Regions from separate parts of the Mesorhizobium sp. CA13 genome, predicted to be linked through region 2. Evidence: predicted binding sites of a transcription regulator. Region 2 holds the regulator's gene; each other region holds the start of a gene.
What was found. The regulator HrcA, encoded in region 2, represses chaperone genes, less so after heat shock. The targets are predictions, from matches to a motif close to GTTAGCACTCNCNNNNNGNGAGTGCTAAC.

Region 1: a site for HrcA is predicted at 7,809-7,837, ahead of LB566_RS29735 (co-chaperone GroES). Genes of this name have one in related genera too.
Region 3: a site for HrcA is predicted at 1,329-1,357, ahead of groES (co-chaperone GroES). Genes of this name have one in related genera too.

What each region holds. Positions count from the first base shown of each region.
Region 1 covers NZ_JAIUHS010000023.1:26,140-36,489, forward strand. The annotation lists gene LB566_RS29690 (ABC transporter substrate-binding protein) at 1-469, opposite strand, end outside; gene LB566_RS29695 (hypothetical protein) at 608-784, opposite strand; gene LB566_RS29700 (sugar-binding transcriptional regulator) at 899-1,804, opposite strand; gene LB566_RS29705 (tagatose-bisphosphate aldolase) at 2,088-2,996, shown strand; gene LB566_RS29710 (ROK family protein) at 3,032-4,486, shown strand; gene LB566_RS29715 (DUF982 domain-containing protein) at 4,621-4,917, opposite strand; gene LB566_RS29720 (helix-turn-helix transcriptional regulator) at 4,898-5,278, opposite strand; gene LB566_RS29725 (hypothetical protein) at 5,368-5,580, opposite strand; gene groL (chaperonin GroEL) at 5,653-7,284, opposite strand; gene LB566_RS29735 (co-chaperone GroES) at 7,342-7,656, opposite strand; gene LB566_RS29740 (hypothetical protein) at 7,987-8,328, shown strand; gene LB566_RS29745 (usg protein) at 8,353-8,631, shown strand; gene LB566_RS29750 (DUF982 domain-containing protein) at 8,742-9,260, opposite strand; gene LB566_RS29755 (Hsp20 family protein) at 9,326-9,796, shown strand; gene LB566_RS29760 (Hsp20/alpha crystallin family protein) at 9,873-10,350, shown strand, end outside.
Region 2 covers NZ_JAIUHS010000007.1:121,934-132,283, forward strand. The annotation lists gene LB566_RS17905 (PQQ-dependent sugar dehydrogenase) at 1-286, opposite strand, end outside; gene LB566_RS17910 (hypothetical protein) at 403-597, opposite strand; gene hrcA (heat-inducible transcriptional repressor HrcA) at 635-1,732, opposite strand; gene rph (ribonuclease PH) at 1,962-2,678, shown strand; gene LB566_RS17925 (VOC family protein) at 2,862-3,272, shown strand; gene rdgB (RdgB/HAM1 family non-canonical purine NTP pyrophosphatase) at 3,272-3,934, shown strand; gene hemW (radical SAM family heme chaperone HemW) at 3,931-5,109, shown strand; gene LB566_RS17940 (EamA family transporter) at 5,278-5,712, shown strand; gene LB566_RS17945 (hypothetical protein) at 5,786-5,965, opposite strand; gene rsmI (16S rRNA (cytidine(1402)-2'-O)-methyltransferase) at 6,164-7,075, shown strand; gene LB566_RS17955 (YraN family protein) at 7,068-7,445, shown strand; gene LB566_RS17960 (alpha/beta hydrolase) at 7,463-8,431, opposite strand; gene LB566_RS17965 (isochorismatase family protein) at 8,445-9,125, opposite strand; gene LB566_RS17970 (M24 family metallopeptidase) at 9,409-10,350, opposite strand, start outside.
Region 3 covers NZ_JAIUHS010000001.1:337,166-347,515, forward strand. The annotation lists gene LB566_RS01715 (MFS transporter) at 1-297, opposite strand, end outside; gene LB566_RS01720 (TetR/AcrR family transcriptional regulator) at 424-1,050, shown strand; gene groES (co-chaperone GroES) at 1,447-1,743, shown strand; gene groL (chaperonin GroEL) at 1,813-3,465, shown strand; gene LB566_RS01735 (TetR/AcrR family transcriptional regulator) at 3,566-4,177, opposite strand; gene LB566_RS01740 (zinc-dependent alcohol dehydrogenase family protein) at 4,277-5,287, shown strand; gene LB566_RS01745 (OsmC family protein) at 5,325-5,771, shown strand; gene LB566_RS01750 (nuclear transport factor 2 family protein) at 5,789-6,169, shown strand; gene LB566_RS01755 (hypothetical protein) at 6,276-6,554, shown strand; gene LB566_RS01760 (LysE family translocator) at 6,655-7,266, opposite strand; gene LB566_RS01765 (YkgJ family cysteine cluster protein) at 7,341-7,724, opposite strand; gene LB566_RS01770 (hypothetical protein) at 7,729-7,896, opposite strand; gene LB566_RS01775 (hypothetical protein) at 7,898-8,302, opposite strand; gene LB566_RS01780 (hypothetical protein) at 8,302-8,529, opposite strand; gene LB566_RS01785 (cold-shock protein) at 8,861-9,070, opposite strand; gene LB566_RS01790 (hypothetical protein) at 9,069-9,425, shown strand; gene LB566_RS01795 (metallophosphoesterase) at 9,553-10,350, opposite strand, start outside.

The DNA.
Region 1 (10,350 bases), on a different contig from region 2:
CCTTGGCAAGCGCCCGCGCCGCGATCTCGCCGCCCAGCACATTGTCCGAGGCGATGTAGGCCAGGGGGAAATCGGCGTCACCCGCGCCGGTCTGATAGGCGCCGGTGCCGATGAAGGTATCCACGGTGATGACCGGAATGCCTGCGTCATTGGCCTTGCGCAGCGGCTCGACCAACTGGACCTTGTCGGTCGGCGCGATCAGGATCGCGTCCGGCTTCTTGGCGATGACCGCGTCGAGCACCGGCACCTGGGTGACCGGATTGAACTCAGGAGCGCCCTGGAAGACCAGGTTCACGCCAAGCGCGTCGGCTGCGGCCTGGGCACCCTTGCGCATGGTGATGTAGAAACCGTCGGTGGTCAGGCCCGGAACGAGCGCGATGGTATATTTCTTGTCTTGCGCCTGCGCGGGCGCGATAAGCACCGACGCGCTGACGGCGAGAGCCGCGAGCGCGGCAACGATCTTCTTCATGACATCCTCCTCATTGTGTTGGCAGATCTGCCGTTGCAAGTGACATCGAATGGCCGTCATCCGCTTGGGACAAGACGGCCGGGAACGCCTGTTTGCTTTTCGCGGGCAGCTCCTCCCAAGCGCCCTCCAGTCGATATGTCAGCCGGTCCAGCCGACCGATACGATAGCCGTGGTCGCTTCTTCGCCCTCCGCGAGGTCAGAGAACCACAGCACCCGGCATGCATCGCATGCCAAGCTCACAAACTTGTAACACTTTGCAGAAATAAATTGCAACTCGGTTTCCCGGGTCGCAACGCCGGATTTTTCACGCAACATCCGACTGCTCCACAAAGTCCCGGCGAACTATTGCCTCGACTTCTCGGCGGCACAACCGATTTCGTAAAATCGCCGTCGCGAATTGGTAGGCGGCCGTGGCGCGTTGGGCGGGCACTATCGCGGCGGCAGGGCAGCGAGGATGGCTTGTGCCGTCTTCGTATCCGTTATCACGGTGTTGATCAGCCGGGCGCGAGCGGCGCCGATGATGGCCGTCGCCTTTTCCGGTGACGCCGCGACGCCGATCACCAACGGTACGGCGCGGAGCTGCGCCGGCGACATGGCAATCATCCGGCCCTCTCCTTCCCAGGCGATCAGCGCGCCATCGGCATCGAAATAGTGCCGAAGGACATCGCCGGCCGCATGGACCAGTGCCTGCTCGCTCGGCGTGGCTGCGCTCGCCTCGGGTGCATTGATGGCATGCGGCAGGCCGATGCCGACGATCGCGACATCGGTCCTGTCCCACAGCGCGACGGCATCGCTGATGGCGGCATCACCAAGGAAGACCTCACGCAATTCGCTGGAAGGCAGATAGGGTGCATGAATGAAGTGCGGCGTGCCGCCGAACTCCTCGGCGGCGAGGCGGACGAATTCGTTGACCTGAAAATGCGCCGCGTGCTGCTGCATGCCGCCGGTGGCGGCAACGGTCAGCACGCCCGGAACACGCGGCAAGCCGGCGCGGATCACCTCGCGCACCGCGCGCCCCCAGCCGATGGCGACCACGGAGCCGGCCACCAATTGTGCCTGCTTGAGCAAGCCGCCGAGCGGACCGGCCAGCGCCGTCAGTGCGCCTGCGGCCGGCGTTTCGACCACCGCAGCGTCACGGAGACCCAGCCTATCGATCAGCTGTCTGGTGATCTCCTCCGGTGTCGCCAGATCGAGAACCTCGATACGGACGATCCCTTCCGCCCGCGCCCGCTGCAAGAGGCGCGATATGGTCGCGGTGGAGACGCCGAGCTGCCGCGCGATGTCGACCTGCGACATCTCCGCCTCGTAATGCAGTTTGGCGACCGTGTGCAGCATCGTGCGCGATGCGGTCGCATCCTGAATGGGAGGGGCAGCCAGCTTGCAATTCCTTTCAGCAACGTGTTACACACGTATACGCCGATGGGAGTTATCGCGCAAATCCGGCGAACTCGCAACTTGAGGCCGTCCTGCCCAGGCGCCGGCAAGGTGTGCTTTTCCGGGCAATCGACGGCGCATCAAGACGGCAATTCTCCCCTGCCGGCAGGCGGGCAAACTGAACATTCTTGTTTCCACGGGATCCGCGCCCTCGGCCAGAGAGCGCCAACATCGGACAGAGACCATGACAAAGATGACCACCGCGGAGCTGCGCGGCTATCAGCAGATATGCGGCAAGGACGGGGCCATGGTGGCCATCGCCTGCGACCAGCGCGGCGGCATGCGCACCTTGCTGGCGGCGGATCCGGCCGAACAGGCCAGGATCACCAACGACATGCTCGGCGATACCAAGGCCGACATCACGCGCTACCTTGCAAGTGCTGCGTCCTGCGTACTGCTCGACCCGCTCTGCGCGGTGCCGCGGGTCGTCGAGGAGGGCGTGCTGAACCGCGATACCGCGCTGCTTATCGGTCTCGACGCCTCGGGTTTCGACGTCTCGCCTGAAGGCTATCGCCTGTCGCGCCTTGTCCCCGGTATCGATGCGCGCCGCGTGCGCGAGCTGGGCGGCACGGGCGGCAAGATCATGGTGTATCTGCGGGCCGACAAGCCCGAAGCCAATGAGCACAACATTGCCATCCTGCGCCAATGCATCGCCGATTTCGGGCAGGAAGACTTGCTGCTCGTCGTCGAATTCCTGACTTATCAGCTCGAAGGCGAAAGCCCGCAAGATTATGCGGCGAAGACCCCGTGGCTTGTCGAGGAAGGCACAAGGATCTCGCTGGAGTGCGGGGCAAAGGTGCTGAAGCTTCCGTATCCCGGAACGCCGGAAGCCTGTGCCAACATCACGAGAATGGCCGGCGAGGTGCCGTGGGCGGTGCTTTCGGCCGGCGTCAACCACGCCACCTTCCTAGGCCAGGTCGAGATTGCCATGCAGAACGGCGCCTCCGGCGTCATCGCCGGCCGCTCGCTGTGGAAGGACTGCATCTCTCTCGATCGTGACATTCAGCGCGAAAGGCTTAAGACCATCGCGGTGCCGCGATTGCGTGAGATCCAGGCGGTAATCGGGCATCACCGGCGCAAGGCCGCCGCCTGATATCCGCGTTGGATCACCGGCACGTGCAGGACGTCATGCCACTCAGCATAGGGATAGATATAGGCGGCACCAATCTGCGGGCCGCCCGCATTTCGGGCACCGGCGAAATCCTCGAACGGCTGTCCGAAAAGAGCGCGCCAGACCCGCAGCTTGTGCTCTCGCGGATCGCCGGGATGGTGCGCCGGCTCGATACATCTGAGGTTTCAGCCATCGGCATCGGTGTTCCCGGCCGCGTCGACGCGCATCGCCGCGCGGTCCTGTCCGGCGGCTACGTCAATCTGGCCTCCGTCTCGCTGGCGCAGCGCCTGGAGGACATGGCCGGCAAGCCCGTCGTCATCGACAATGACTGCAACATGGCACTGGTCGCGGAGATGGCGCTCGGCGCCGGCCGGGGCCACGACGACATCGCCATGTTCACCATCGGCACCGGCATTGGCGGCGCCGTCGCTCAAGATCGGCGGATCTTGCGTGGCCGGGCAACGGCCGGGCAGCTCGGCCACATCACCGTCGATGTCAATGGCGAGACATGCGCCTGCGGCCGGCGCGGCTGTGTCGAGACCACCAGTTCGGGCACCGCGCTCGGCCGTCATATTGCGCGGGCCGGCTTGCGTCCCGATCTTTCGGTCGACCAGCTCTTTGCCCGCGACGCCGCCGGAGACATCCAGGCGCGCGCTATACTGGAAGCGTGGGCAACGCCCTTGCGTGCCGCCATCGATACCAGCGTCGCCCTGTTCGACCCCGATCTCGTCCTGCTCGGCGGCGGCCTTGGCCGGGCGGCACACAAGGCGCTCGGCCGTGCGCCGGCCCTGGCGCCCTGGTATCAATGCCCGGTCGAGCCCGCGCAGCTCGGCGACGAGGCCGGCGTGATCGGCGCTGGACTGCAGGCGCTGGCCGGAACAGACATGGCGCCCGCGCCGATTTTGGGCCGGTCTTTTGTCCAAACCGGGGGCGCCAGGCGCGCCGTGCTGGTCAACGGCATCCCGGCCAGCGGCAAGAGCACGGTCTCGCGCGGCATAGCCGACCGTACGGGATGGCCGTTGCTTGCGCTCGATACGATCAAGAATCCGTTTCTCGAGGTGCTCGGCGGCGGCGACCGCGCATTCAACCGCACGCTCGGCCGCGCCAGCTATCAGGCGATCTGGTCAGTCGTCGGCGAAGCCCCAGCGGGCTCCACATTCATCGTCGACGCCTGGTTCGGTTTCCAGCCGCGCGAGCTGCTTGAGGATCATCTCAGGAATGCCGGTGTCGAACAGACCTTTGAAATCTGGTGCCACGCGCCCGGCGAAGTTTTGGCTGAACGTTATGGCGCCCGGCTCGGCCAGCGCCCCGCCGGCCATCCAGGCGCGGCCTATATCCCCGAACTGATCGAACTCGCTGGGCGCGCCGAACCGCTGCGGCGCGGCCCGCTCTTCGACGTCGACACGACGAAGCCGATCGACTTCGATGCCATCATCGCGTGGCTGCGAGCGATGATGCCGGGCGGCGTTTAGAGCGTCGATGGACAGGAAGCAGTCAAGCCCGGCAGCTCGAAAGCCGTTTTCGAGCTGCCGGGCCTGTCCGGTCAATAGCCGACGGTGAAGCGCTGCGGGCGATAGGTGGCGAACATATCCTCAATCCGAGATCCTCAATCTGTTCGTACGGCGCGGCCGCCAGGCGCCGTACTCGCAGGCGAGATCATATTCGGCACCAGAATGTCATTGCGGCGCGCGAAGGCGATCAAGGTCGCCCGCACGGTTTCCGCATCGATCTCGCCGGCAATACCGGCTTTGCAAGCGTTGAGGGCGACGGCATGGGCGCCGTTCCGGCTGGCAACGGGCCAGTCCTGCAGCACGGCATATGCTTCCATCGCAGTCTCGATCGTCACCGGAAGCCCCATTCCGACCAGGATCGTCACGGGTTCTTCAAAGCGCATCTGTGCCATGATTTAAACCTCCATTCGACGGCAAACGAACCGAAGCATGTCGGGCAGCCTGGTGCGCGATGACAGGTCGGCGCGGATAAGGCGGGTGCGCCGGCGTCGTCGGATTTTCACCAGCCGCGAGCCTGATCTCGGCCGCCTCGACCGGACTTGGCTTGACCATTGGCGAGCCCCAGCCCGGCGCCGGCAGCGCCCTATGCGCCCTGGCGAGCGCCTCGAGCCAGGCAACGACGGAAAGCGGCGGGAGCGTCCGCCCATCGAGCCAGGCGGCGACCTGGCTTTGCGGGCAACCAAGCTCGTCGACGAGGTCTGCCGCTTTCCACCTCAACGTTTTCAGGCATTCACGCCATTGGCCCGCGATCATGTCGGTCCTCTTCCCGACCGGACATCCGTCCATCGTTCACCACGGCGTTCCGCGAATTGCGCCGACCACGGCGTCCTCCACCCCTGTATTCAGCCGCCGGAGCCTTCCGAAGCTGCCGACACATGCTGAGCCGCCAGAAACATCAGCGTCGAGGCCGCGGTACGGCGGCTCCAGCCCGCGGACTCCGCCATGTCGAGGACGCCCGTCAGCAATGGTCCCAGCACGCTCCTGCATTCTGCCTCGTAGGCGAGAAATTCGTTTGCCGGATGCGTGGGCGCCGGAACGGAACCGATGCCGGTCATAATGGTCTCTCTCCAAACTTTCCCCGGGAAGCGCCCGCTCCCATTCGAGGGAGCGGGCAGTCTCCCATCGTCCTAGAAGTCCATGCCCGCGCCGGCGGGCATGGCAGGGGCGGCGGCTTCCTTCTTTGGCTTCTCGGCCACCATCGCCTCGGTGGTGACCAGCAGGCCGGCGACGGAAGCGGCATCCTGAAGCGCGGCGCGTACGACCTTTGCCGGATCGATGACGCCTTGGCCGTAGAGATCGCCGAACTCGTTGGTCTGGGCGTTCCAGCCCCAGCCGAACTCGCTCTTCTCGCGCAGCTTGCCGACGATGATCGAGCCCTCGGCGCCGGCATTCTCCGCGATCTGGCGCACCGGGGTCTCGATTGCGCGCCGCACGATCTCCACGCCGGTCCTCTGGTCGGCATTGTCGATCACCAAGCCATCAAGCGCCTTGGCGGCCCGAAGCAGCGCGACGCCGCCACCGGGGAGCACGCCTTCCTCGACCGCCGCACGGGTCGCATGCAGCGCGTCGTCGACACGGTCCTTGCGCTCCTTCACCTCGACTTCCGTCGAACCGCCGACGCGGATGACGGCGACGCCGCCGGCGAGCTTCGCCAGCCGCTCCTGCAATTTCTCGCGGTCATAATCGGAGGTGGTCTCCTCGATCTGGGCTTTGATCTGGGCGATACGGCCCTGGATCTCTTCCTTGCGGCCAACGCCGTCGATGATGGTGGTATTTTCTTTTTCGATCACCACTCTCTTGGCGCGGCCCAGCATCTGCAGCGTGACGTTCTCGAGCTTGATGCCGAGATCCTCGCTGATCGCCGTGCCGCCGGTGAGGATGGCGATATCCTCCAGCATCGCCTTGCGGCGATCGCCGAAGCCAGGCGCCTTGACGGCCGCGACCTTCAGGCCGCCGCGCAATTTGTTGACAACCAGCGTGGCGAGCGCCTCCCCTTCCACATCCTCGGCAATGATCAGCAAAGGCTTGCCCGACTGTACGACGGCCTCGAGAACGGGGAGCATGGCTTGCAGGTTGGACAGTTTCTTCTCGTGGATCAGCACATAAGGCTCTTCGAGCTCGACGCGCATCTTGTCCTGGTTGGTGATGAAGTACGGGCTGAGATAGCCGCGGTCGAACTGCATGCCCTCGACCACCTCGAGTTCGGTCTCGGCGGTCTTGGCCTCCTCCACCGTGATGACACCTTCATTGCCGACCTTCTCCATCGCCTCGGCGAGGAAGCGGCCGATCTCGGCATCGCCATTGGCCGAGATGGTGCCGACCTGGGCGATCTCGTCGTTCTTCGTCACCTTGCGGGCATTGGCCTTCAGTTCGGCGACGACCGCCTCCACGGCCTTGTCGATGCCGCGCTTCAAATCCATCGGATTCATGCCCGATGCCACGGCCTTGGCGCCTTCCTTTACGATGGCTTGGGCCAGAACCGTCGCGGTTGTGGTGCCGTCGCCAGCCAAGTCGCTGGTTTTCGACGCCACCTCGCGCACCATCTGTGCGCCCATGTTCTCGAACTTGTCTTCCAGCTCGATTTCCTTGGCCACCGTCACACCATCCTTGGTGATGCGCGGCGCGCCGAAGGACTTGTCGATAACGACATTGCGGCCTTTGGGACCGAGCGTCACCTTCACCGCATTGGCCAGAATGTCGACGCCGCGCAGCATTTTCTCGCGGGCTTCGGTATGGAATTTCACTTCCTTGGCAGCCATTGGATCACTCCTTCGCTTTAGGCAGCTTTCGTTGACTGGTAACCTCGCAAGAAGCCGTCAAGCGGCCTTCTTCATCGTTGCGGTCTGCTCGATCACACCCATCACGTCGCTTTCCTTCATGATGATAAGGTCTTCGCCGCCGAGCTTGATCTCGGTGCCGGACCATTTGCCGAACAGGATGCGGTCACCCACCTTGACGTCGAGCGGCTGAAGCTGCCCGGCTTCGTTGCGCGCGCCAGGGCCGGCGGCGATCACCTCGCCTTCCTGCGGCTTTTCCTTGGCTGTATCGGGAATGATGATGCCGCCGGCCGTTTTTTCCTCGGCTTCGATGCGGCGGACCAGGATACGGTCATGCAACGGGCGAAACGTCATGTCGTTCTCCTTCAAGGACAAACAGTTTGAGGTTCCTCCGCGCCGGACCGGCAATATCGGCCGGCTCGGGGTGCCGCGACCTTGTTCAGCATCGCGCGCGCATATCGAGCTAGTTTTGCAGCTTTCCGCTTTCAAGAGGTCTGCGCAAAAATTTTAGCACTCGCCACATGAGAGTGCCAACACACTGTTATCATGAGGAAATTCTGACCAGGCCGACGATTTCATCGCTTGAATTTTCGAAAGGAGCCAACAAAATTATTTTGGCCCGCGCTGCCGAAGCGCAGCCGGAACCTGGACGCTATCGAGGAGTTTTGCGAACGGAGCACAACAATGGACCGACAGAAACTTTCGCCGATCATGCCTTCCCTGACCGACATGCCCGACATCCCGCTTGACCGGCTGCTTTCGCCGGCCAGGCACTTCAAACATCCCAACGAGGTGTTGGCAGACGACGCGCTCGACCTTTGGGAAAAGCGGGCGATCCTGTCGTCTTGGGCCTCGGACGCCTGCGCGGTGGAGTCGATGCCGGAACTGCGCCTGCCGCAGGGAGTCGAGCGGCCGGTTTCCTTCGACCAGATCATGGAGGCCCTGTGCAAGCTCGACATCGACGCGTCGGCGTCCCGGTCGACGCCGGACGAATTCCGCCACGACTTCGCCAGGATGCATGCGTGATCTCATAAACGAAAGGAGAAGCATATGGTGACTGCGGTCAGCAGAGAATTCCGCCTGCAGATGGATGGCTACGGCCTGACCACGGCCGAGATTCATTATCATATGCCCGACTACCCCAACCTGCTGCAGCTCTATGTCTGGCAGGAATACGACCTCGCTCCCGAGTTCCCGGAGCTGAAGGGCTTCCTTGGCTATTGGGAAAGCGAACTGGACGGCACGCTGCACTCCGTGCGCGTCGCCCATCATCGCCTGATCACACCATCGGAATGGCGCGCCGTTGACGGCATCGTTGCCATCCATTGAGCGGATCAAAAAAACCTGAAGCGCGTCGCCTGCGACGCGGCGCGCTCAAAGGCCCGATCGCGCATACCTAAAGTCAGAGCTTCCGAGCAGGATAAGTGGTGGGATCCATGTCATCCTGCTCCGACAGCCATTGGCCGGACCGCCCCTGGCATCCTCGCGGAGCGGGGTTGGCGAAGCGAAGGAGGGCGGCCTCTCGTCAGGCCGGCTCGCTTGGCCGCCTTCAAGAAAGCTTTGTAGGCAGCACGCCCGCTGCGCCAGCCATCCAGCGCATCGCGGCACGCACGGTCGGCGGCGCGCCAGCTTGGGCCACGCGCCCATTTCGGCCATTGTTGATCCAGGCATTCCAGAGCCTCGAAGCTGCTGGCGATCTTGCGGGGCGCATTCGAGAATTCGAGCGTAATCGGCTGAGGGAACCGAATATCGTTCATCACTTCCTCCGTTTTTTGACGTCTTTTTGCGAGTAAGCAATCGGATGGAATCATCGGCGACCGTCCATCCGCGATCGAGATGGTCATCGGTTCAGGCGGCGTCAAGGGCCGCCGGATTTTGGCGAGACCTTCGATCAGGCCTCTTGACGCCAGACCCCTCAGTTCCCAGATCGAATCCGCCGGCGCCGGAAGGGCCGGCATGGTCAAGGAGTGCCCATCCTTGGCACTCCTCGTACCCATGTTGCTCAGCGAAGGAGGATATGGCTATGAGAACCGCTTTCGACTTTTCACCACTCTATCGGTCGAGCATAGGCTTCGACCGTATTTTCGACCTCCTGGAGAATGCCAGTCGGACGGCGAATGTAGACAATTGGCCGCCCTACGACATTTCCAGGACCGGTGACGACGCTTATCGCATCACCATGGCGGTAGCCGGCTTCAGTGAAGACGAATTGAGCATCGTTCATGAGCCCAACATGCTCGTAATCGCCGGCGAGCGTGCCGGAGAGGACAATGGCGAATACCTGCATCGCGGCATCGCCGGACGGCCGTTTGAGCGGCGCTTCGAACTTGCCGACCATGTGAAGGTGACCGGCGCCGGCCTCGTCAACGGTCTGCTGACGGTCGATCTCCAGCGCGAGATTCCCGAAGAGATGAAACCGCGCAAGATCGAGATCGGCACCAGCATGGCCAAAGCCAAGGAAAAGTCCGTCCCAGTGGAGAAACAGGCGGCCTGAGGCATTCCGGGTCAAAGCTGCCACCGCCGGACGCCGGTCGTCCGGTGGTGAGACGCAAGCAAAGAGGAGAAAGACAATGAGCGTACGTGATCTCATTCCTTTTGGCCGGGAACGCGGCCAGGTCCCCGGCCTTTTGCGCGATGGCGAACGTGATCCGTTCATGTCGTTGCACCGCGAGGTGAACCGCCTTTTCGACGATGTTTTCCGTGGTTTCGGCTCGGGGCTGCCGTCCTTGTCGTCGGTTGCCGCCGATGGCGGACGCTGGCCTAGCGTCGAGATCTCCGACAGCGGAAAGGAGGTCCGTGTCACGGCCGAGGTGCCCGGCATGGAGGAGAAGGACATCGAGGTCCTGCTCGATGACGGCGTGCTGACCCTGAAGGGCGAAAAGCGGTCCGAGAGCGAGGACAAGGAGCGCCAGTTCTCCGAACGCTACTACGGCCGTTTCGAGCGCCGCATTCCGCTCGGCGCCGAGGTCGAGCAGGACAAGGTCGAAGCGCGCTTCAGGAATGGCCTGCTGACGGTGACCCTGCCGAAGACCGCGAAAGCGCAAGCGC
Region 2 (10,350 bases):
GATTGTCGATGCCCGAAGCGATCAGTTCCGCCGAAAAACCCGCCGGCAGCCGCGGCTCGGCGCCTTGCGGCCTTTGCACCGGACCGGCGCTGTTCGAGGCGGATCTGGTGACATAGGGCCTGGGCTGGTCTTGCGGGCTGATCAGCCGGCGCACGCCCGGCTCGTCGGCCCGCCAGTCACCGAATGCGGCCGCGCCCTTGAGCACCGGCTCTGTCTGCTGGGCCAATGCCGTCGCGGCGAAAAGCAATGCTGCAGGGATCGCCACGGCGCCGGCAAGTCTGATCATCCCAGTCTCCAGCTTCTCGCTTCGCTATGCATGTCGTTGTCCCAAGACCGAGGATCACATGCATCAAGGGAACGGGCGGGCTCGGCAGTCGTTCCGGACGACACGGGGAATTCGGGTCAGGTATCCGCGTCGAGATCGGCGTCGAGGTTCTTTTCCAGTTCGACGAGGTCGGCCGGCAGCGGCATGCCCATGGCGCGCATTTCGCGCAGCTTCTCGCGCAATTGCTCCTGCACTTCCCGCACATCCTCAGGCTGGTTGACCATCTCCTCCAGCAGCAGGCTGATCTGGGCCTTGAACGATTCCAGCGCCATCTTTTCTCTCCTCGGCCGTCTGGATCGATCCCAGCCCTCAGCGCAGCATGCGCGATATCAGCTGCGCCGTATAGTCGACCATCGGGACAATGCGGGCATAGTTGAGCCGGGTCGGGCCGATGACGCCGAGCGCGCCGACGACGCGGGCGTCCTTGTCGCGGTAGGGTGCCACGACCAGCGACGAGCCGGAGAGCGAGAAAAGCTTGTTTTCCGAGCCGATGAAGATGCGCACGCCCGGTCCGGCCTCGGCGAGGTCTAGCAGCTGGATCAGCCCGTCCTGCGTCTCCATGTCCTCGAACAAATGGCGCAAGAGTTCGATGTCGGCCTGGGCGGTGACGTTTTCGAGAAGATTGGCGCGACCGCGCACGATCAGGCGCGCCGGCAGGCCGCTTTCCGCGCCGGCCCACACCGCCAGCCCTTTCTCCACCAGGTCCTGCGACAGCGTGTCGAGCGCCGCCCTTGTCTCTTCCTTGATACGCGCGACCTCCGCCCGCGCCTCGGCCAGCGTACGGCCGCGAATATGGGCGTTGAGGAAATTCGAGGCCTCGTGCAATTGCGAGACGGTGATGCCGGCCGGCAGATCGATGACCCGGTTCTCGACGTCGCCGTTCTGCGACACCATCACGGTCAGCGCCTTGGTCGGCTCGAGCTGGATGAACTCGATGTGCTTGAGCGCCACCTCGTTCTTGGCGGCCAGCACCAGGCCGGCGCCGCGCGACATGCCAGACAGCATCTGGCTGGCCTCGGTCAGCATGTGTTCCAGCGTGGCGCCCGAGCCGGAGGCGCGCACCTGCGCCTCGATGCTGCGCCGCTCCTCGTCGGAGAGGTCGCCCAGTTCCATGAAGGCGTCGACGAAGAAGCGCAGGCCGGCCTGCGTCGGCAGGCGGCCGGCCGAGACGTGCGGCGCATAGATCAGGCCGAGATGTTCGAGGTCGCTCATCACGTTGCGGATGGTGGCCGGCGACAGCGAGGACGGCAGGATGCGCGACAGGCTGCGCGATCCCACGGGCTCGCCGTCCCTCAGATAGGAATCGACGATACGCCGGAAGATGTCGCGCGAACGCATATCGAGCGCCTGAAGTGCCGGCGCGGGAAGAGCGAGCGACTGCGAAGCGGGATCGACTGCCTTGGTCATTGCGGCCATAACCTCCGGTTCAAGGATATAGACTTCGCGGCGCCGCGCGCAACCCGGTGTCGCACTTGCGATCATCCCGGTGTCGCACTTGCGATCATCCGGTGTCGCGTTGCGCGATCACCCAGTGTCGCCGCGTTTGCGGTCGCCGGTCCATTTTCCTTTACGCCGTGCCCCGCATGCGTCTAAAAGCCGGCCAAGATTCAAAAAAGCTGACAAGAAAGCAGGCCGAATGCGCCCCTCCAAACGCCAGTTCGACGAAATGCGCGCCATCTCCTTCGAGCGCGGCGTCTCCAAACATGCCGAAGGCTCGTGCCTGGTGAAGTTCGGCGACACGCATGTCCTGTGCACGGCAAGCCTGGAGGAAAAGGTGCCGGGCTGGATGCGCAATTCCGGAAAAGGCTGGGTGACGGCCGAATACGGCATGCTGCCGCGCTCGACCGGCGAGCGCATGCGCCGCGAGGCCTCCGCCGGCAAGCAGGGCGGGCGCACGCTGGAGATCCAGCGGCTGATCGGCCGCTCGCTGCGCGCCGTGGTCGACCTGCAGGCGCTGGGCGAGCAGCAGATCACCGTCGACTGCGACGTCATCCAGGCCGATGGCGGCACCCGGACCGCCTCCATCACCGGCGGCTGGGTGGCGCTCTACGATTGCCTGCGCTGGATGGAAGCGCGGCAGATGGTGAGCGTCGGCAAGGTGCTGAAGGACCATGTCGCGGCGATTTCCTGCGGCATCCATGAAGGCCAGCCGGTCATCGACCTCGACTATCTCGAAGATTCCTCCGCCGGCACCGACGCCAATTTCGTCATGACAGGCAAGGGCGGCATCGTCGAGATCCAGGGCACAGCCGAGGGCGAGCCCTTTTCGGAAGGGCAGTTCGCCGAGCTGATGGGCCTGGCCAAGAAAGGCATCCAGAGGCTGGTGAGTCTGCAGCAGATGGCGGTGGTTTGAATCCTGGATGCCGAGCGTGAGCGCCCCCCTCTGTCCTGCCGGACATCTCCCCCACGAGGGGGGAGATTGGCAGCTTTGGCGCTCCGTTCACTTCTACAACGAAAGTAATTGGCGAAAGCCGCGATGGCGGCTGATCTCCCCCCTTGTGGGGGAGATGCCCGGCAGGGCAGAGGGGGGCGCCTCGTGATACCCTCCGCCATTCTTGAATCAGCCCTCTACGTCACCGACCTAGCCGCAGCGGAAGCGTTCTACACCGATGTCCTCGGCCTCACTCCTCTCGGGAAGGTCGAGGGCCGCCATCTCTTCTTCCGTTGCGGAGCCGGCGTGCTGCTGATCTTCAACGCCGAGGCGACCAAGGTCCCGCCCGCGCCCGACGCGAGGCTGAAAGTACCCCCGCACGGCACATCAGGCGAAGGCCATCTCTGCTTCGCGGCGACCGCCGATGAAATCAGCCGCTGGAGATCCCATCTGGAGGCGAAGGGCATCGCCATCGAAAGCGAATTCGAATGGCCGCAAGGCGGCCGCTCGCTCTATATCCGCGATCCTTCCGGCAATTCGATCGAATTCGCCGAGCCGAGAATCTGGGGACTTTGATGCATTCACTCGACGGAAAAAAGATCGTCGTCGCCAGCCACAATGAAGGCAAGCTGCGCGAATTCGCCGATCTGATGGCGCCGTTCGGATTCGAGGCGAAATCGGCGAAGGACTATGGCTTGCCCGAACCCGACGAAACCGGCACCACCTTCGAGGAGAACGCCTATATCAAGGCGTTCGCCGCGGCCAAGGCGACGGGCCTGCCGGCGCTGTCGGATGATTCGGGCCTGTGTGTCGACGCGCTCGACGGCGCGCCCGGCGTCTACACCGCCAACTGGGCTGAAACGCCTGATGGCAGCAGGGATTTCGGCATCGCCATGCAGCGCACCGAAGTGGCGCTGCAGGAAGTCGGCGCGGCCACGCCCGCACAGCGCACGGGACGCTTCGTCGCCGTCATCTGCCTGGCCTTTCCCGACGGCGAGGCAGAATATTACCGCGGCGAGGCCGAAGGCACGTTGGTCTGGCCGCCGCGCGGCGAGCTCGGATTCGGCTATGACCCGGTGTTCCTGCCGGACGGCTTCGAAAAAACCTTCGGCGAGATGAGCGCCGAGGAGAAACATGGCTGGAAGCCCGGCCAGGCCACGGCGCTGTCGCATCGCGCCCGCGCCTTCCAGAAATTCGCCCAAGCTCGATTGGGTCTGGCCAGGTTAGGCTCGGCATGATCAGGCCCGGCGCCACCATGCCGCTCGACCGCAGCCCCGGTTTCGGCGTCTATGTGCATTGGCCGTTCTGCGCGGCCAAGTGCCCTTATTGCGACTTCAACAGCCATGTCCGCCACCAGCCGGTCGACCAGGAGCGCTTTGCCGCCGCCTTCGAGGCGGAATTGGCGACGATGCGCCAGCGCACCGGCCCGCGCGAGGTGACCAGCATCTTTCTCGGCGGCGGCACGCCGTCGCTGATGAAGCCGGAAACGGTAGCAAGGGTCCTGGATGCCGTGGCGAAGAACTGGACGGTGCCCGACGACATCGAGGTGACGCTGGAGGCCAATCCCTCCTCGGTCGAAGCCGAACGCTTTCGCGGCTATCGCGCGGCGGGCGTCAACCGGGTCTCGCTCGGCGTGCAGGCGCTGAACGACAAGGATTTGCGCTTCCTTGGCCGGCTGCACAATGTGGACGAGGCGCTGCACGCGATCGGGCTCGCACGGGAGATATTCCCAAGGCTCTCCTTCGACCTGATCTACGCACGGCCAGGCCAGACGCCGGAGGCTTGGGCAACGGAGCTCGAACAGGCGATCGGCCACGCCGCCGACCATCTGTCGCTCTATCAGCTGACCATCGAGGAAGGCACGCCGTTCCACGCGCTGCACGCGGCGAAGAAATTCATCATCCCCGACAACGACCACGCCGCCGACCTTTATGCGCTGACGCAGGAGATCACGGCGGCGCACGGCCTGCCGGCCTATGAGATTTCCAACCACGCCAAGCCGGGCGCCGAGAGCCGCCACAATCTGACCTACTGGCGCTATGGCGAATATGTCGGCGTCGGCCCCGGCGCGCATGGCCGTTTCGTCGAGAACGGCCACCGCGTCGTGACCATCGCGGAGAAGATGCCGGAGACCTGGGCCAATCTTGTCGAGGCCAAGGGCCATGGCGTCACCGGCGGCGAGACCCTGACGCGCTCGGAAGAGGCCGACGAGTTCCTGCTGATGGGGCTGAGGCTGGCGGAAGGCATCGACCTGTCGCGCTACGAAGCGTTTTCCGGGCGCGGCCTGTCGAGCGCACGGCTGTCGGTGCTGCAGGGCGAAGGCCTGGTGGCGCCGATCGGCAACGCCCGCCTGCGCGCCACGCCCGCCGGCATGATCGTGCTCGACGCGGTGGTGGCCGATCTGGCGCGGTAGGCTCCCACATCCACCAGTGAAGTCATCCACCAGCGGAGTAATGCGAAGCGGCGCGCAGATCCGAGGAGGACGAAGGCGGGATACCGCTCTCAATCCCGAAGCCGGAGATTGCGCTTCTGGAGGCGCGGGTTTCACGTTATCTGGACCCAGGACATCGCGAGGCCCGAAATGAACCTGACGCTTTCCTGGCAATTCTGGGCGCTCCTGTCAGCGGCTTTCGCGGCACTGACGGCGATCTTTGCCAAGGTGGGCATCGAAACGATCAATTCCGATTTCGCCACCCTCATCCGGACAGCTATCATCCTGGTCGTGCTTGCGGCCATCCTCGCCGCCAGTGGCCAATTCCAATCATGGGCCTCGATCTCCGGAAAGACCTGGCTTTTCCTCGGCCTGTCGGGACTGGCGACCGGAGCCTCGTGGCTCTGCTATTTTCGCGCGCTGAAAATCGGCAATGCAGCGCAGGTGGCGCCCATCGACAAGCTAAGCGTCGTGCTTGTGGCGGTGTTTGGCGCGGTCTTTCTCGGCGAGCGGCTCACCAGTGCGAACTGGCTTGGCGTCGCCCTTATCGCGGCGGGCGCGGTGCTGGTCGCTTATCGAGGGTAGTGCTGCGCCGTGGCGGGCGTTCTTGGTTTCGAGACGGGTGATGAAAATATCGAAGCGATTGGGCATCGTCCGGTCAGTGCTCCGTCGTGCTGTCGGGTTCGTTGTCGGGTAGCTTGATCTCTGGTGGCGGGCGGCGCGCGGGCCCCTGCTTGCCGTCTGTGGTGGCGGGCGGCTTCCCGTCTCCTTGCGCGGCAAAGCGCTTGCGGCCTGCATAGTAGGGCTCGAAAGCGTCCTGTATCGTCAGTCTGTCCATCCTGTCCTCCCAGGGGAATCAGGGGCTAAATCTGCGAAAGCCGGTTTCGTTCCCTACTGTGGCGAAGGAATGGCGCTCGCCTTGCATTACAGCCGCTTTTGCAACCCGGCGCGGGCCGTGCCAAACAGGCGAATGATTTCGGAACGTCCTTCGCGGCTCCATCTGGACGCGGGCGCGCCGCTGACGGAGAAGGCACCGGTGACTGGCGAGACGGGCAAGCGCAGCTATGTGATCGGGCAGACCGAGATTGCGGCCCGGCCGCTCGAACCGGCGCTTTATCTGGTGGCGACGCCGATCGGCAATCTCGCCGACATCACGCTGCGCGCGCTGGAGACGCTGGCCGCCGCCGACATCGTCGCCTGCGAGGACACGCGCGTGTCGCGCGTGCTGCTCGACCGCTACGGCATCCGTCGCCGCACCACGGCCTATCACGAGCACAATGCCGGCGAGGCCGGGCCAAAATTGATAGCGGCGCTCCAGTCGGGGCAGAGCGTGGCCCTGATCTCGGATGCCGGCACGCCGCTGGTTTCCGATCCCGGCTACCGGCTGGTCGGCGAGGCGCTTGACCAGGGCATTCGCGTCGTGCCTATCCCCGGTCCGTCGGCGCCGCTTGCCGCGCTCACCGCATCCGGCCTGCCTTCGGATGCCTTCCTGTTCGCCGGTTTCCTGCCGGTCAAGGCGGGGCAGCGGCTGGCGCGGCTGGAAGCGCTTAAAGCGGTGCCGGCGACGCTGATCTTCTTCGAATCGCCGCGCCGGCTGGCCGAATCGCTCGGCGCGATGGCCGAAGCGCTCGGCGGTGAGCGCAAGGCAGCGGTCGGCAGGGAACTGACCAAGACCTTCGAGGAGATGCGCACCGGCACGCTGCGGGCGCTGGCCGACCACTATGCCGCGGCCGATAAGCCGAAGGGCGAGATCGTCGTCTGTGTCGGTCCGGCCGAGGCCAGGGCGGAGACGCCCGCGGACATCGATCGCCTGCTGCTGTCGCTCGCCGCCGAGATGCCGGCCTCGAAGGCGGCGGCGGAAGCGGCCAGGATGACCGGCGGCCAGAAGCAGGCGCTCTATCGGCGGCTGCTGGAACTCAGGGATGCCTCTGGAGAGGACCGTGGCTAGGCTCCCGAGCGTCAGCCGCCAAAAGGCCTATCGGCGCGGCCATCGCGGCGAATGGCTGGCGGCGGCCGCGCTGATGCTGAAGGGCTACCGTATCCTGGCGCGCCGCCATCGCACCCGTTTCGGCGAGATCGACCTGATCGCAAGGCGCGGCGACCTGGTGCTGTTCGTCGAGGTCAAGGCGCGCCGCACGCTGATCGAGGCGATGGAGGCTATCGCCCATGAATCGGAGCGCCGCATCGAAGGCGCCGCCGACATCTGGCTGTCGCGCCAGCCGGATTATGGCAGGCTGTCGATGCGGTTCGACATGATTGCCGTGCTGCCATGGCGCTGGCCGGTGCATGTCGAGAACGCGTTTTACGGGCGCAATTGAGGGCTGCGTCGCGGGGTTCAGCGTTCGAGGGGCCATTCGCCCGCGCCAAGTGCGGCGATCGCCGCGATTATGCGCCGGAACGCCTCGGCGGCGGCCGGCACCGTGGTGCGGGCGCGCAGGAAACTGTGCACGAGGCGCTTTTCCTCACGCCAGCTCGCTTTGCCGCCGACGGCCAGGATGCGGTCGCGATAGGCCTCGCCGTCGGACGACAGCGGGTCGCATTCGGCGGTAAAGACGACGGTGGGCGGTAGGCCGGAGAAGTCGGCGTCGCGCAGCGGCGAGAAGGTCGGATCGTTCGGCGCCTGTCTCTTGGCCGAGCGGACATGGCGATAGAAGGCGACGTCGCCGGTCGACAGAAGCGGCGCCTCGGCATGCTCGATATAGGAGCGGGCAGTCTCGTCGCCGCCGAGGCCGGGATAGATCAGCACCTGGCCGGTTGGCCTCTTCGCGTGAGCGCGCGTCGCATGACTGACCGCCGCCGCCAGATTGCCACCGGCGCTCTCGCCGCACAGCAGCAGTGGCCCGCTCGCCGTGGCCGCCGCCCATTCGAAGGCGGCCAGAGCGTCGTCGAAGGCGGCGGGATGAAGATGTTCGGGCGCCAGCCGATAGTCTACCGAGAACACAGCAAATCCGGTGCCGGCGCAGATCTCGGCGCAGATGTCGTCATGGCTGTCGAGCCCGCCGAGGATGAAGCCGCCGCCATGGTAATAAAGCACCGTGGCCGGCGCGGTGCCTGGCATCCGGTAACGCCGCACCGCTATGCCGCGGCCGGGGGCGGCGATGAGGTCGTCGCTGGCCGTCACCCCGGGCGGATAGGGCTGGCGAAGCGCTCGGCACATCCTGTCATAGATCGCCCGCTGCTTGGCGATCGGCAGGTCGATCGTCTCGGGCGGATACCAGGCGTTGATGCCGTCTATATAGGCCCACAGCGCAGGGTCGAGCAGCGTCGCGTATTTGCCGCGCCTGGTCGTTTCACTGCTGCCCACGGAAGGCATTGCCTTAAAGCTCGCTGTAAAGCCTGGCCGCGTTTTCAAAGCTGAAGCGCAGCGGTACCGAGCCCTCGACCTGCCAGACGGTGGCGCTCTCGCCGGCCAGCAGCCGGCAGGCGCCGTCTGTGTCGGTGACGGCGCCGCCATAGAGCCGGTTGGCGAGGTTGAGGATGGCGGTCTGGTGCATGGCGGCACTGCCGCTGCCGCAGGCATCCTTGACCAGAAGCACGCGAAAGCCGCGCGCCACGGCGTCCTTCACTGTGGCGTCGATGCAGGCCTCGGTCCACACGCCTGCTATGACCAGCCATTCGATGCCGCGCGCCTTCAGCTGGTCGGTAGCCGGCCCCGACCGGAAGGCGCTGGCCTCGGCCTTGATCAGCAGCGTCTCCCCCTGGGCCGGCGCCACCTCATGGCAGATTTCGGTCAGCGGATCGCTCTTGTCGGAGAAAGCGGACTTGCCGTCCTCTCCGACGGGATGGAAGGGCCGGTCCTGCTTGTCGAGATCGACAATATAGGCCCAGTGGTAAAGCGGCACATGGTTCTGCCGCGCCGCCGCCTGCAGGCGCTGGACGTTGGCGAGAATCGCCTCAAAGCCCTCGACGAGGTAGCGCGGGTCCTGCCGGTGCTCCTCCTGCAGGTCGATGAAGACAGCGGCAACCGTGCCGCACTTGATGGAGAGGGGGGTTTTCATGGGCGTGAGCCCTCGTCATGGAAGGGCGCGGCGGTCCACGATCCTTCCATATGCCGGAGGGTAAGCGCCCCCCTCTGCCCTGCCGGGCATCTCCCCCTCAAGGGGGGAGATTGGCGGCCGCGAATGCTTTCGCCCATAACCCGCGTTGCAGGAAAAAGCGCCGCAAGCGAAGCTGCCGATCTCCCCCCTAGAGGGGGAGATGTCCGGCAGGACAGAGGGGGGCGCCAAGGAATGAGGCGCTCGTTCTTCAGCTGCGATACGTCGCCGAGGCAAGCAGCGAACATCAAACCTGCTTCTCCAGAAATTCATCCTCATAAGGAAAACGCGACAGGAGCTCGGTGCCGGTCTCGGTGATCAGGATCTCGTCCTCCAGCTTGACGCCCTCGCGGCCGCCCTTCTCGCCAATATAGCTTTCCACGCTCACCACCATGCCTGGCACGATATGGCCGTCGCGGCCATAGGTTTCGTAGTCCATGGCGTGCGCGATGAAAGGCGTCTCGCCATGCATGCCGACGCCGTGCATGACCGAGGTGTAGCGCTGGTCGACGAAGCGGTCAGGGATCTTCCATGCCTTTTCGGCGATCTCGCGGAAAGCCATGCCGGGCTTCACGATCGAGATGTTGTGCTGAACCTGGTCGTGCGCCATGCGGTAGAGCGATTTCTGATAGGGGGTCGGCTTGCCGGGCCCGCAGCGGAAGGTGCGCGAGAAATCCGAGTAATAGCCATAGCAGCCGATCGTGTCGGTATCGAGCGCCAGCAATTCGCCCGGCCGGATTTTTCGCCCGCTGGCCTCGTTGAACCAGGGGTTGGTGCGCTGGCCAGACGTCAACAGCCGCGTCTCGATGAACTCGCCGCCCTGGCGGATGACCTCGCCATACATGATGGCGAACAGCTCGTTCTCGGAAACGCCGGGCTTGATCGCCTCGCGCACCGCATAGACAGCGGCTTCCGCGCCGGCCATCGACACCTGCAGGCATTTCACTTCCTCCGGCGTCTTGACCGCGCGCACCGCCAGGATCTCGCCCTGGCAATCCCGGACCTCGCAGCCGCGCTTTTCCAGGGCCAGCGCCTGCAAGTGGCTGCAGCGGTCGAGCCCGAGCTTCATCGAGCCGCCGCCATACTGCTTCAGGAGTTCGGCGATCTCGTCGGCGAAGGGACCGGCGGTCTCGTCGTCGCGGCCCGACACCGACGACCAGACGAGCTTGGACGGACGCGCCTCGTCGAT
Region 3 (10,350 bases), on a different contig from region 2:
CAGGGCCAGTAGGATCAAAAGGACGGCGCTTTTCCAGCGCATGTTGCGCGCGGAAAGCAGCATCGCCACCACGGCTGAACCGATGGCGATCGCGATCATCTCCGCCGTGGCGACCAGCGCCAGCTCATCGCCACTGACATGGCCCTCGGTGTAGAGCGCGCCAAGCAGCACGGGCTGAAGCCCGAGGATCAGCAGCCCGACCGAGCCGATCCATAATGCGGAGCCGAGCTCGACGCCGGTCGGATTGCCGACCAGCCAATCGCCATTTTCCGCTTGTGCGGCTTGTGTCGCAGTCACGAGGCGCCTCCCAACGTCCTTGCAGCGCGATAAAAAAACTGACAACTTGTCAGCATTACGAAACTGATACTTGATCATGTTTCTTGTCAACCGGGAATGTTGAAGCTCTCGCGAGAGATTGGGCGCATGGCGGAAGCAAGGCGGACGGGGACGGAGCCGAGGCGCAGGCCAAAGCAGGAGCGGAGCCGCGAACGCATCGACGCGATCCTTTCGACGGCCATGCGGCTGATCGGCGAAAAAGGCATCGACGCCGTGACGATGAAGGAGGTGGGCGCTCTGGCGGGTGGACCGATCGCCACCGTCTACCATTATTTTCCCAACAAATCGGCGATCCTGGCGATGCTCTATGAGCGCTTCTCGGAGGAAAGCCGAGCACGCTTCGGTGCGATCATCACAGAAATAAGCGGGCTTGAGGACGTAACGACTGCCGCGGACCGCATGCTCGAGGACTATTACCGGCGCGTTGCCGACGACCCGGCCATCCAGGATCTGCAGAACGCGATCCAGGCCGACAAGGCGCTGCAGAACCTCGACATCGCAGAGACAAGGCACCAGGCCAAGATGTTCTGCGACCACGTCGCTCCGATGCTGCGGCCCGACCGGCGCGAAGACTTCGCGCGCGTGGTGTTCCTGATCTTCCAGCTTGCCGGCGGGGTCGTGCGGCTGGCACTGACGCAGGACGAGAAGGAGGGTCGCCGCACGATCGACGACTACAGGTCCATCATCCATGCGCAACTGAGATTGTTTCTATAGTTTTCCGGCGGCGGCTTTCGCGCCCCACTCTCCCGTGACGTCGACACGTCTTGCGTATCGAAGTGTCGGGCGGCATGGATCTCTGACCGGCAGCGGCAGAGCCCCCCTTCGCGCCGTGTTCTGCCGTCGATTGCCGGCGGAACCGGCGCATTTTGCATGAGAGGCCAGCGGCAACCGGCGCGTTCTGCGAGGAGGCTCTGACGGAAAACAAATTTCGCGCCGCTGTCCGATCGCACGCGCCTTGACTCTCGCCGGCCAGCAGCCTATTTCACCGCCACGTTAGCACTCGCCCTTGGTGAGTGCTAACCACAGGCCCGGCTCCGCCGGGCTTTGTAGATTGTCCGGCTTCGCCGGACGGAGGAACTGTTTCTCACCGTTCTCATCGAGGAAGAAAACATGGCAAAGTCGAAGTTCCGCCCGCTTCATGACCGCGTGGTCGTACGCCGGGTCGAATCCGAATCCAAGACCGCCGGCGGGATCATCATCCCGGACACGGCGAAGGAAAAGCCGCAGGAAGGCGAGATCATCGCCGTCGGCTCCGGCGCCCGCGACGAAGCTGGCAAGCTCGTGCCCCTGGACGTCAAGGCTGGCGACCGCATCCTGTTCGGCAAGTGGTCGGGCACCGAAGTCAAGCTCAATGGCGAAGACCTTCTGATCATGAAGGAATCCGACATCATGGGCATCATCGGCTGAATATCGGCCTTTCCGTCACCTGAATCTTGAATCTTCGGGCTCAATCCGAGCCCCTGCCAGGAGTTGAACATGGCTGCCAAAGACGTAAAATTCTCCCGCGACGCCCGTGAGCGCATGCTGCGCGGCGTCAACATCCTCGCCGACGCGGTGAAGGTCACGCTCGGCCCCAAGGGCCGCAACGTCGTCATCGACAAGTCGTTCGGCGCACCGCGCATCACCAAGGACGGCGTCACCGTCGCCAAGGAAATCGAGCTTGAGGACAAGTTCGAGAACATGGGCGCGCAGATGGTCCGCGAAGTCGCTTCGAAGACCAACGACATCGCCGGCGACGGCACCACGACCGCGACCGTTCTGGCGCAGTCGATCGTCCAGGAAGGCCACAAGGCGGTTGCCGCCGGCATGAACCCGATGGACCTGAAGCGCGGCATCGACCTGGCCGTGACCGAAGTGGTCGCAGCTCTCGGCAAGGCCGCCAAGAAGATCAAGACCTCCGAGGAAGTTGCCCAGGTCGGCACGATCTCGGCCAATGGCGACGAGTCGGTCGGCAAGATGATCGCGGAAGCGATGCAGAAGGTCGGCAACGAAGGCGTCATCACCGTCGAGGAAGCCAAGACCGCCGAGACCGAACTCGAGGTCGTCGAAGGCATGCAGTTCGATCGCGGCTATCTCTCGCCCTACTTCGTCACCAACCCCGATAAGATGGTTGCCGATCTCGAGGACGCCTACATCCTGCTCCACGAGAAGAAGCTCTCCAACCTGCAGGCCATGCTGCCGGTCCTGGAAGCGGTCGTGCAGACCTCCAAGCCGCTGCTCATCATCTCCGAAGACGTCGAAGGCGAGGCCCTGGCCACGCTGGTCGTCAACAAGCTGCGTGGCGGCCTGAAGATCGCCGCCGTCAAGGCTCCGGGCTTCGGTGACCGCCGCAAGGCCATGCTGGAAGACATCGCCATCCTGACCGGTGGCCAGGTCATCTCCGAAGACCTCGGCATCAAGCTCGAGAATGTCGGCCTCAACATGCTCGGCCGCGCCAAGAAGGTGTCGATCTCGAAGGAGAACACCACCATCGTCGACGGCGCCGGCAAGAAGGCCGAGATCCAGGGCCGCGTTGCCCAGATCAAGCAGCAGATCGAGGAGACCACCTCGGACTACGACAAGGAGAAGCTGCAGGAACGTCTGGCCAAGCTCGCCGGCGGTGTTGCCGTGATCCGCGTCGGCGGTGCGACCGAAGTGGAAGTGAAGGAAAAGAAGGACCGCGTCGATGACGCCCTCAACGCGACCCGCGCGGCCGTGGAAGAAGGCATCGTTGCCGGCGGTGGCGTGGCCCTGCTGCGCGCTTCGGGCAACCTCAAGGCCACCGGCGTCAACTCCGACCAGGCCGCCGGCATCAACATCGTGCGCCGCGCACTGCAGGCTCCGGCCCGTCAGATCGCTGCCAACGCCGGTGCGGAAGCATCGATCGTTGCTGGCAAGATCCTCGAGAACAAGGGCGCGACCTTCGGCTACAACGCCCAGACCGGCGAATATGGCGACATGATCGCCATGGGTATCGTCGATCCGGTCAAGGTCGTGCGTACGGCTCTCCAGGACGCGGCCTCGGTCGCCGGCCTGCTGGTCACCACCGAAGCCATGATCGCCGAGGCTCCGAAGAAGGAGTCGGCTGGCGGTATGCCTGGCGGTATGCCCGGCGGCGGCATGGGCGGCATGGGCGGCATGGATTTCTAATCCAGCCATCTGCTTTATGCATGCGGAAAGGGCGGCAGCGATGCCGCCCTTTTCTTTGCACATTCAGGCTTTGCTCCACCGTAGTCGGTTGGAACCAGCGTCAGACAGCAGTGTTCTCTGCTTGCCGCGTCGCCTTGCCCGCGAGGACTGCCTGCTCGATCAGGGCAGCCACCTCATCGGCCACGACGTTGATCGATGAGCGATCGCGGGTGGCGCGGGCAATCACCATCAGGCCTTCCAGCGAGGACTCGACCAACAGCGCCAGCGCCCGGGCGCGGCGCTCGACCACCCCTGCCTTAGCAAACGCCTGGCGCAGCAGGCCAATCCACTGCTCGAAAGCGGAGCGGCAGATTTCCTCCAAGTCCGGCACGTCGTTCGGCGCATCCAGCACGACCGGCGCGACCGGGCAGCCGAGCGAGAATTCGTTGTCCTCCAGCATGCGAGCGACCGACTGGTAAATGTGGTGGACGGCAACCGCCGGATCGCTTTCCGCCGCCAGCTCGGCGCCAAGCCTCTCAGTCACCTCGGCCACGCTGGCGCGCGTCACTTCTACGACCAGCTGATCCTTGCCACCGGGAAAGTGGAAATAGAGCGAGCCGCGCGGGGCACCGCTGGCGCTCAAAATATCGTTGAGCGAAGTGCCGTGATAGCCGCGCCGCCTGAGCAGCAATCCGGTCGTTTCGAGTATGCGGGCTCTCGTGTCGTTTGCCATGTCAACCTCTGTCAGGAGAGATCGTTATAACCCTTGCCAGGAATATGACAACTGGTCTACATAATATGTAGACCAGTCTATATATTCAGCGGAACCCAAATGCGCAGCTATCGTCTTGAAGGTTCGGGCGGAACCGAATGTCTGGTGATGCGGGAAGAGGTGCGGCCGGAGCCAAGGCCCCAGGAGATCGTGGTGCGGGTGCGCGCCACCTCGCTCAACCGACGCGACACGATGATCCTCAATGGCACCTACCCCTTGACGCCGCGCCGCGGGATCGTTCCGCTGAGCGACGGCGCCGGCGAGGTTGTCGCCATCGGCGATGATGTCACACGCTTTGCCGTCGGTGACCGCGTCACCGGCAGTTATTTCGCCCGCTGGATCGATGGCCGCATCAATGCCGGACCGATCGACCAGTTGGGCTGCACGCTGGATGGCATGCTCGGCGAATATGCCGTGCTTGACGAGCAATGGGCGGTGCGACTTCCCGAGCATCTCGACTGGCGCGAGGCGGCAACGCTGAGCTGCGCCGGCCTGACAGCCTGGAACGCACTGACCGGGGCGGAGATTCCCAAGCCCGGCCAATGGGTTCTGGTCATCGGCTCGGGCGGCGTCTCGCTATTCGCGTTGCAGTTCGCCAAGCTGCTCGGCTGCCGCGTCGTCGCCGTCACCTCTCGCGCCGAGAAGGCCGGCAGGCTGCGGGCGATGGGGGCTGACCTCGTCGTCTCCTCGATCGACATGCCGGAATGGGGGGCGATGGTGCGTGGCGAGACCGGCGGTGTCGACCTTGCCGTCGAAACCGGCGGCCCGCCGACCTTCGCGCAGTCGATGATCGCCAGCGCGCTTTACGGGCGCATCGTGCTGCTCACCATTCAGGATGCGAAGGGCGCAACGGTGCAGATCCCGGGCGCCGTCTATCAGCGCAGCCTCGCCACCATCGGCCGTCTGTTCGTCGGCAGCCGCGCGAACCTCGAAACGATGCTCAACGCCGTCTCGGCGCACCGGTTGAGGCCGGTGATCGACAAAATCTTCCCCTTCGCCGAGGCCCGCGATGCCTACCGCTATTTCCAGCAAGGCGACGTGTTCGGGAAGGTCGTCATCGACGGCGCCTGATCTTCAACATCGATCGAACCTGAAGGGGAGAACAGCAATGACAATTCGTGAAGCTTCGGCCGAGTGGCAAGGCACGCTGAGGGAAGGTTCAGGCCGGCTGCGGCTCGGCAGCGGTGTGTTCGAAGGCGCTTATTCCTTTCCGTCGCGTTTCGAGAACGGCCCCGGCACCAACCCGGAAGAACTGATCGCGGCCGCGCATGCAGGCTGTTTCTCTATGGCGCTGACCTTCATCCTGGGCCAGGGAGGTCATATTCCGCAGGACATCCGCACCATCGCCAGGGTGCACCTCGGAGCGACGGAGGCCGGGCCGACCATCACCCGCATCGACCTTGAAACGGCGGTCGAGGTCGCGGGGCTCGCCGAAGACCAGTTCGAGCGCCTTGCCCAGTCCGCCAAGGCAAGCTGTCTCGTCTCGCGCGCGCTGGCCGGCGTGCCCCGGATCAACCTCAAGGCGACCCTCCTGGGTACCGCCACGCAACAATGAATCAGGAGAAGCACGAGATGAGACAAGACAGCATCATGGACAGCCATCCAGAGTCGCGGCGGACAGCCGAAATCATGCGGCGCTTCAACGATGTGTTCCAGTTGCACGACCCGTCGGCGCTGGCCGAACTGGTGGGCGAGGATTGCGTGATCGAAAACACCGTGCCGGCGCCGGACGGCGCGCGCCATGCCGGCAAGTCAGCCTGCGTCGGACTATGGACGGCGATCGCGACCCAGGCCGGCACGCGCTTCGGCCTCGAGGAGACCTTTGTGGCGGGCGAGCGGGCGACGATCCGCTGGCGCTACTGGATGGCGGACGGCAATTCATTGCGCGGCGTCAATCTGATGCGCGTCGAGGGCGGCCGGATCGTCGAGGCCATGGGCTACGTCAAGGGATAGGCCGGCTTCACCATATGAGTTACTCCTAATACACACCGGTTTGTGCTAGGAATTGAGCCCGACCGCCATTCGACGATCGAGAAAGACCATAGGGAGGACTAATGTCATGAACATCAGAACCGCCTGCTTTGGAGCACTCGCGTTGACCGTCCTCAGCGGCACGGCACTTGCCGGGGCGCTCGACTCGCCCAAGATGATGGAACCGTTCTTCACCGATGCGAACATGAAGACGATGAAATCCGACGCCGAGATGAAGGCTGCCTGGTCAGCAATGTCCAAGGACGACCAGGCCATGATGATGAAGGAATGCCAGGATGCGGCGATGAGCAAGCCGTATGCCCCGTTCTGCGAAAAATTGAAGGCGCTCGGCGGCGCGAACAAGTGATTGCCGGCTGGCCCGGAGTTGAAGAACAGAAGAAGGCGGGCCCCGGCTCGCCTTCTCATTGTTTGGCATCGATTGCGTGCCGAGGCGAGGCGAACAAATTCTACCTGTCCGCCAGGGCAAGCTTGGCGCCGAGCATGACGAACGCGCCGGCGAAGGTGCGGCGCATCCAGGTCAGCACCATCGGCCGCGACGCGACATGGCTGCGGATCGAGGCGGCGAAGATGCCATAGCCGACGAAGATGACGAAGGTCAAAAGCATGAAGACGCTGCTCAGTTCCAGCATCTTCGACAATGCGTGCGGCTCGGTCGTGCTGACGAACTGCGGCAGGAAGGCGAAGAAGAAGATCGACAGCTTCGGGTTGAGCACATTGACGAGGATGCCGGTGGCAATCACCTTGCCGGTGGAACGCGGCGCGACATTGTCCTCGACGCTCAGGCCGCCCCTCTCCTTCAGCGTGTTCCAGGCCATGTAAAGGAGATAGGCGACGCCCAGATATTTCAGCGTCTCGAAAGCGATCGCGCTGGTGTGCAGCAGCGCGGCGAGGCCGGTGATGGCGGCAGCCATATGCGGGATGATGCCGAGCGTGCAGCCGAAAGCGGCGACGATTGAGGCGCGGGCGCCGCGGGAAAGCCCGGCGCTCAGCGTGTAGAGAACGCCGGTGCCGGGCGAAGCCACCACGATCAGCGACGTCAACAAGAATTCGATGCTCACGATTTGATCCTCCGCTGTCCTGCCTGACCCAGCGTAGCAGCGAAATCCCCGCGCACAAGCCGGTGCCGTCAGCTTCAGAGGACAGGCAGCCCGTGCGCCCGGCGCGCCATCAGGCAATCCTCGTCGCCGGGCATGCAGGCGCGACAGACGTCCGGGCGAAGCTCGTAAATGCCGCAAACGGTTGCCTTGCCGACTTCGCCACAGAGGGCCGAACAGCGCGCGCCCTCGCAGCGCATACCCGACAGATCGGCCGCGACATACTTGGCAGGAATACGGTCGAGCTGCGCGTCGTCCTCGGTGGAAAAGCGCGGCCACTCGGCCGAGTAGGAACAACAGGCGCCGCAGCTCTGGCAATCGAATGCGGGGACGGTGTCTCGTTGCAACGAGGAAAGACCTGCCGCGGTCACCGAGGCGAACAGCCCCTGCGCGGCAGGATTGCGGTCGGCGTCTTGCGGCAAGGCGCTATTTCTTCTTGCCTGCCTTGCGGGACGGCGCCTCGGCCGGCGACTTGAATAGATCGGTCGCGGCCTCGGCAGTTGCGTCGGCCTTCGGCGCAGCGCCCGGCTTGACCGGCTTTGCAGCGGCGGCTGGCGCCGGCGGGTGGTCCTTGGCGGAGAATTTTATGGCCATGTCAGTCCTCGTCGGCGAAGCGCGACGGTGTGCGCGGACTGCGCAAACGGCCGATCAGAGCCGAAACCGCCGTTATGTTCATTTCCTCAGGCGACCAGTTTCTCGCCTCCGCGATGTGATGCGGCGCCAATTCGCGATGCGTGCTGCCGCTGTAGGCGGCGTCTTGATGGATCACCGGTTCACGGGTCTTGGCGTCTTGCCGGACATATTCGATCAAATAGTTCGGGCACTCGGCGCGGCCGCGCACGCCAACGCGCACCTGTGCATCGCCATGGGCGCGCTTGCAGCGTTCGAGTTTTTCCAGCACACGCCGGACATATTCGACCGGCTTGTCCAATGTTTCGACCATGTCGGCGATGGTCGCGTCCGTGGCGATGGGTGTCTGAGATACGCGCTTGGTGGCCATCAGCGTCTTCCGACCCGTTTCGGCAACGCCGCCTGGGCGGCCGCCGCAGCCATTTCATCAGCCTCTTTTTCCAGACGCAGTTCCCGCAACCGCGCGGTCTTGGCTTCACGCGCCTCGGTGACGGCATCGCGTTCGGAAATGATGCGGTTGAGCGACATCGACTGAGTTTGCGTCTTGCTGAACAAGGGCACTGCCTGATCAGCAGCTGTTTTCGAATTGGCGGTCAAAATCTTTCTCCTGTCAGGAGTCTCGTGCCGATAGGGCAAGACCGGTCTTCAGTCAGGACCCTGCGCAAAAGCATTGGGGCGGCGGATCAATTGTTTAAGCGTCCCTTAGCACGTTCAGGCCGGGATGCAGCGCATTTTCGGCGGCGGGACGCGTAAAATAAAAAAGGCCAGGCACCGCCTGACCTTCCATGAGAGCGTCGCGCATCCAGTGGATGCACAGGACGCCCCGGTGCGCGCGGTGCGAAAACTCAGGTTTCCGCCGCCATGCGCCCGAATTCGCCATTCACCGGTGCCAGTACATCCGTGGTCACCGGGAGGGCTGAATCCTTTTTCAGGCCGCCTTCAACTGGTCGGCCGACATCTTGCCGGACTTGTTGTCGCGGACCATCTCGTAGCCGAGTTTCTGGCCCTCGACGATGTCACGCATGCCGGCGCGCTCTACGGCCGAGATGTGGACGAAAACGTCGGCAGAGCCGTCGTCAGGCTGAATAAAACCAAAACCTTTGGTGGCGTTGAACCATTTAACTGTGCCGGTGCTCATGACGAACCCTTTCGATGGCAAATACTCGTTCGCCGCCATGCGGATGCATAACGTCGTTTGTCTCGATTTTTTGTGTGGGAAGTTCGTCAAAAGCGCGCTGCAAAACGCGGATAACAAAAGTCGGTCAACAAATATCGACAAAGGTCTTGTAAGCTATTTAAACGGCCATGTCAATTCTTGGCTCATCCGCCGCAACGGTCCACGCCAACCGGGCACTGAACAAGGTGGCAGCCCTCAAAAAAATCCGGACGCGCCGGGAGCCATTTCGGTCGAAGCGCGTTTCATGGTTGTCGTCAGCAATTCACGAGAGCAATCGAAGGAAAAGTTGACGGCAAAGACGCCCCCCGCACGATAAAAGGTGCGAGGGGCGTTTTCTCTCGGCCCTTACGTCACGGCGGCCGTCATCGGCAGGATCTCGTAGCGAAAGCCGCCGCCCGAGCCACCGCCGCATCGCGTCAGTCAGCGTCCGGGGCTGCGGGCTTTCATGTCTGAAACGGTTTGCTGAAGGCGTTGGTGAATGTGACCTCGCCGTGATCGTCGCTGGCTTCGCCCAGCACGACGTCCATGCCATCATTGGTGACCCGCGCCAGTGCGAACCCGCCCATATAGGCCGCCTTTGGCTTGAAGAGATCAAGGCCGTCGCGCTGATAGATCATCGGCACCTCGTGCCGATGGCCATGGAAGACGGCAATTACGTTATAGCCCTTCAGAGCTGCAAGCAGTGCCTGACGGTCCGCATCGCTCCACCAATGCGGCGGCCCCTTGCCGTCGTCGTCGAAGGCTTTTTTTGCGGGATCCCATCGCTCAGTCGAAAAACTATCCCAGCCATAATGCTGAAACAGGATGACCGGGCGGCCGTCCGCCGCATAGGTCGCCAGATCCTGCTTCAGCCAGGGCAGGCTGCTGTCCGCGCCATGGCCGGTGTCGCCGGCGAAACGGTGCGTCTGGACAAGATGCAGCCCGCCCCAGTCCCACGCATAGCAGTCGGTCTCGACATCATAGTCGGTGGCCGGAACCGGCGGCTTGAAGAACACGCCGGCACGGTGATTGACTTCGACATAGTCGCGCATTTCGCGCCGGTACCAGTCGACGTGATGCCGCGGGCCGTTCTGGTCGAGGTCATGATTGCCGAGCCCGACATAGACTGGAACATGCACGCGGTCAGGCCCCATGCCTTGCTGGTAACGCTGGCTGAATTGCAGCAATTGCGTGCCTTCGCTCGGCTGGGTGATCTGGCCGCCACCATCGTCGGTCATGTCGCCGCCGACGACGAGGCCGAG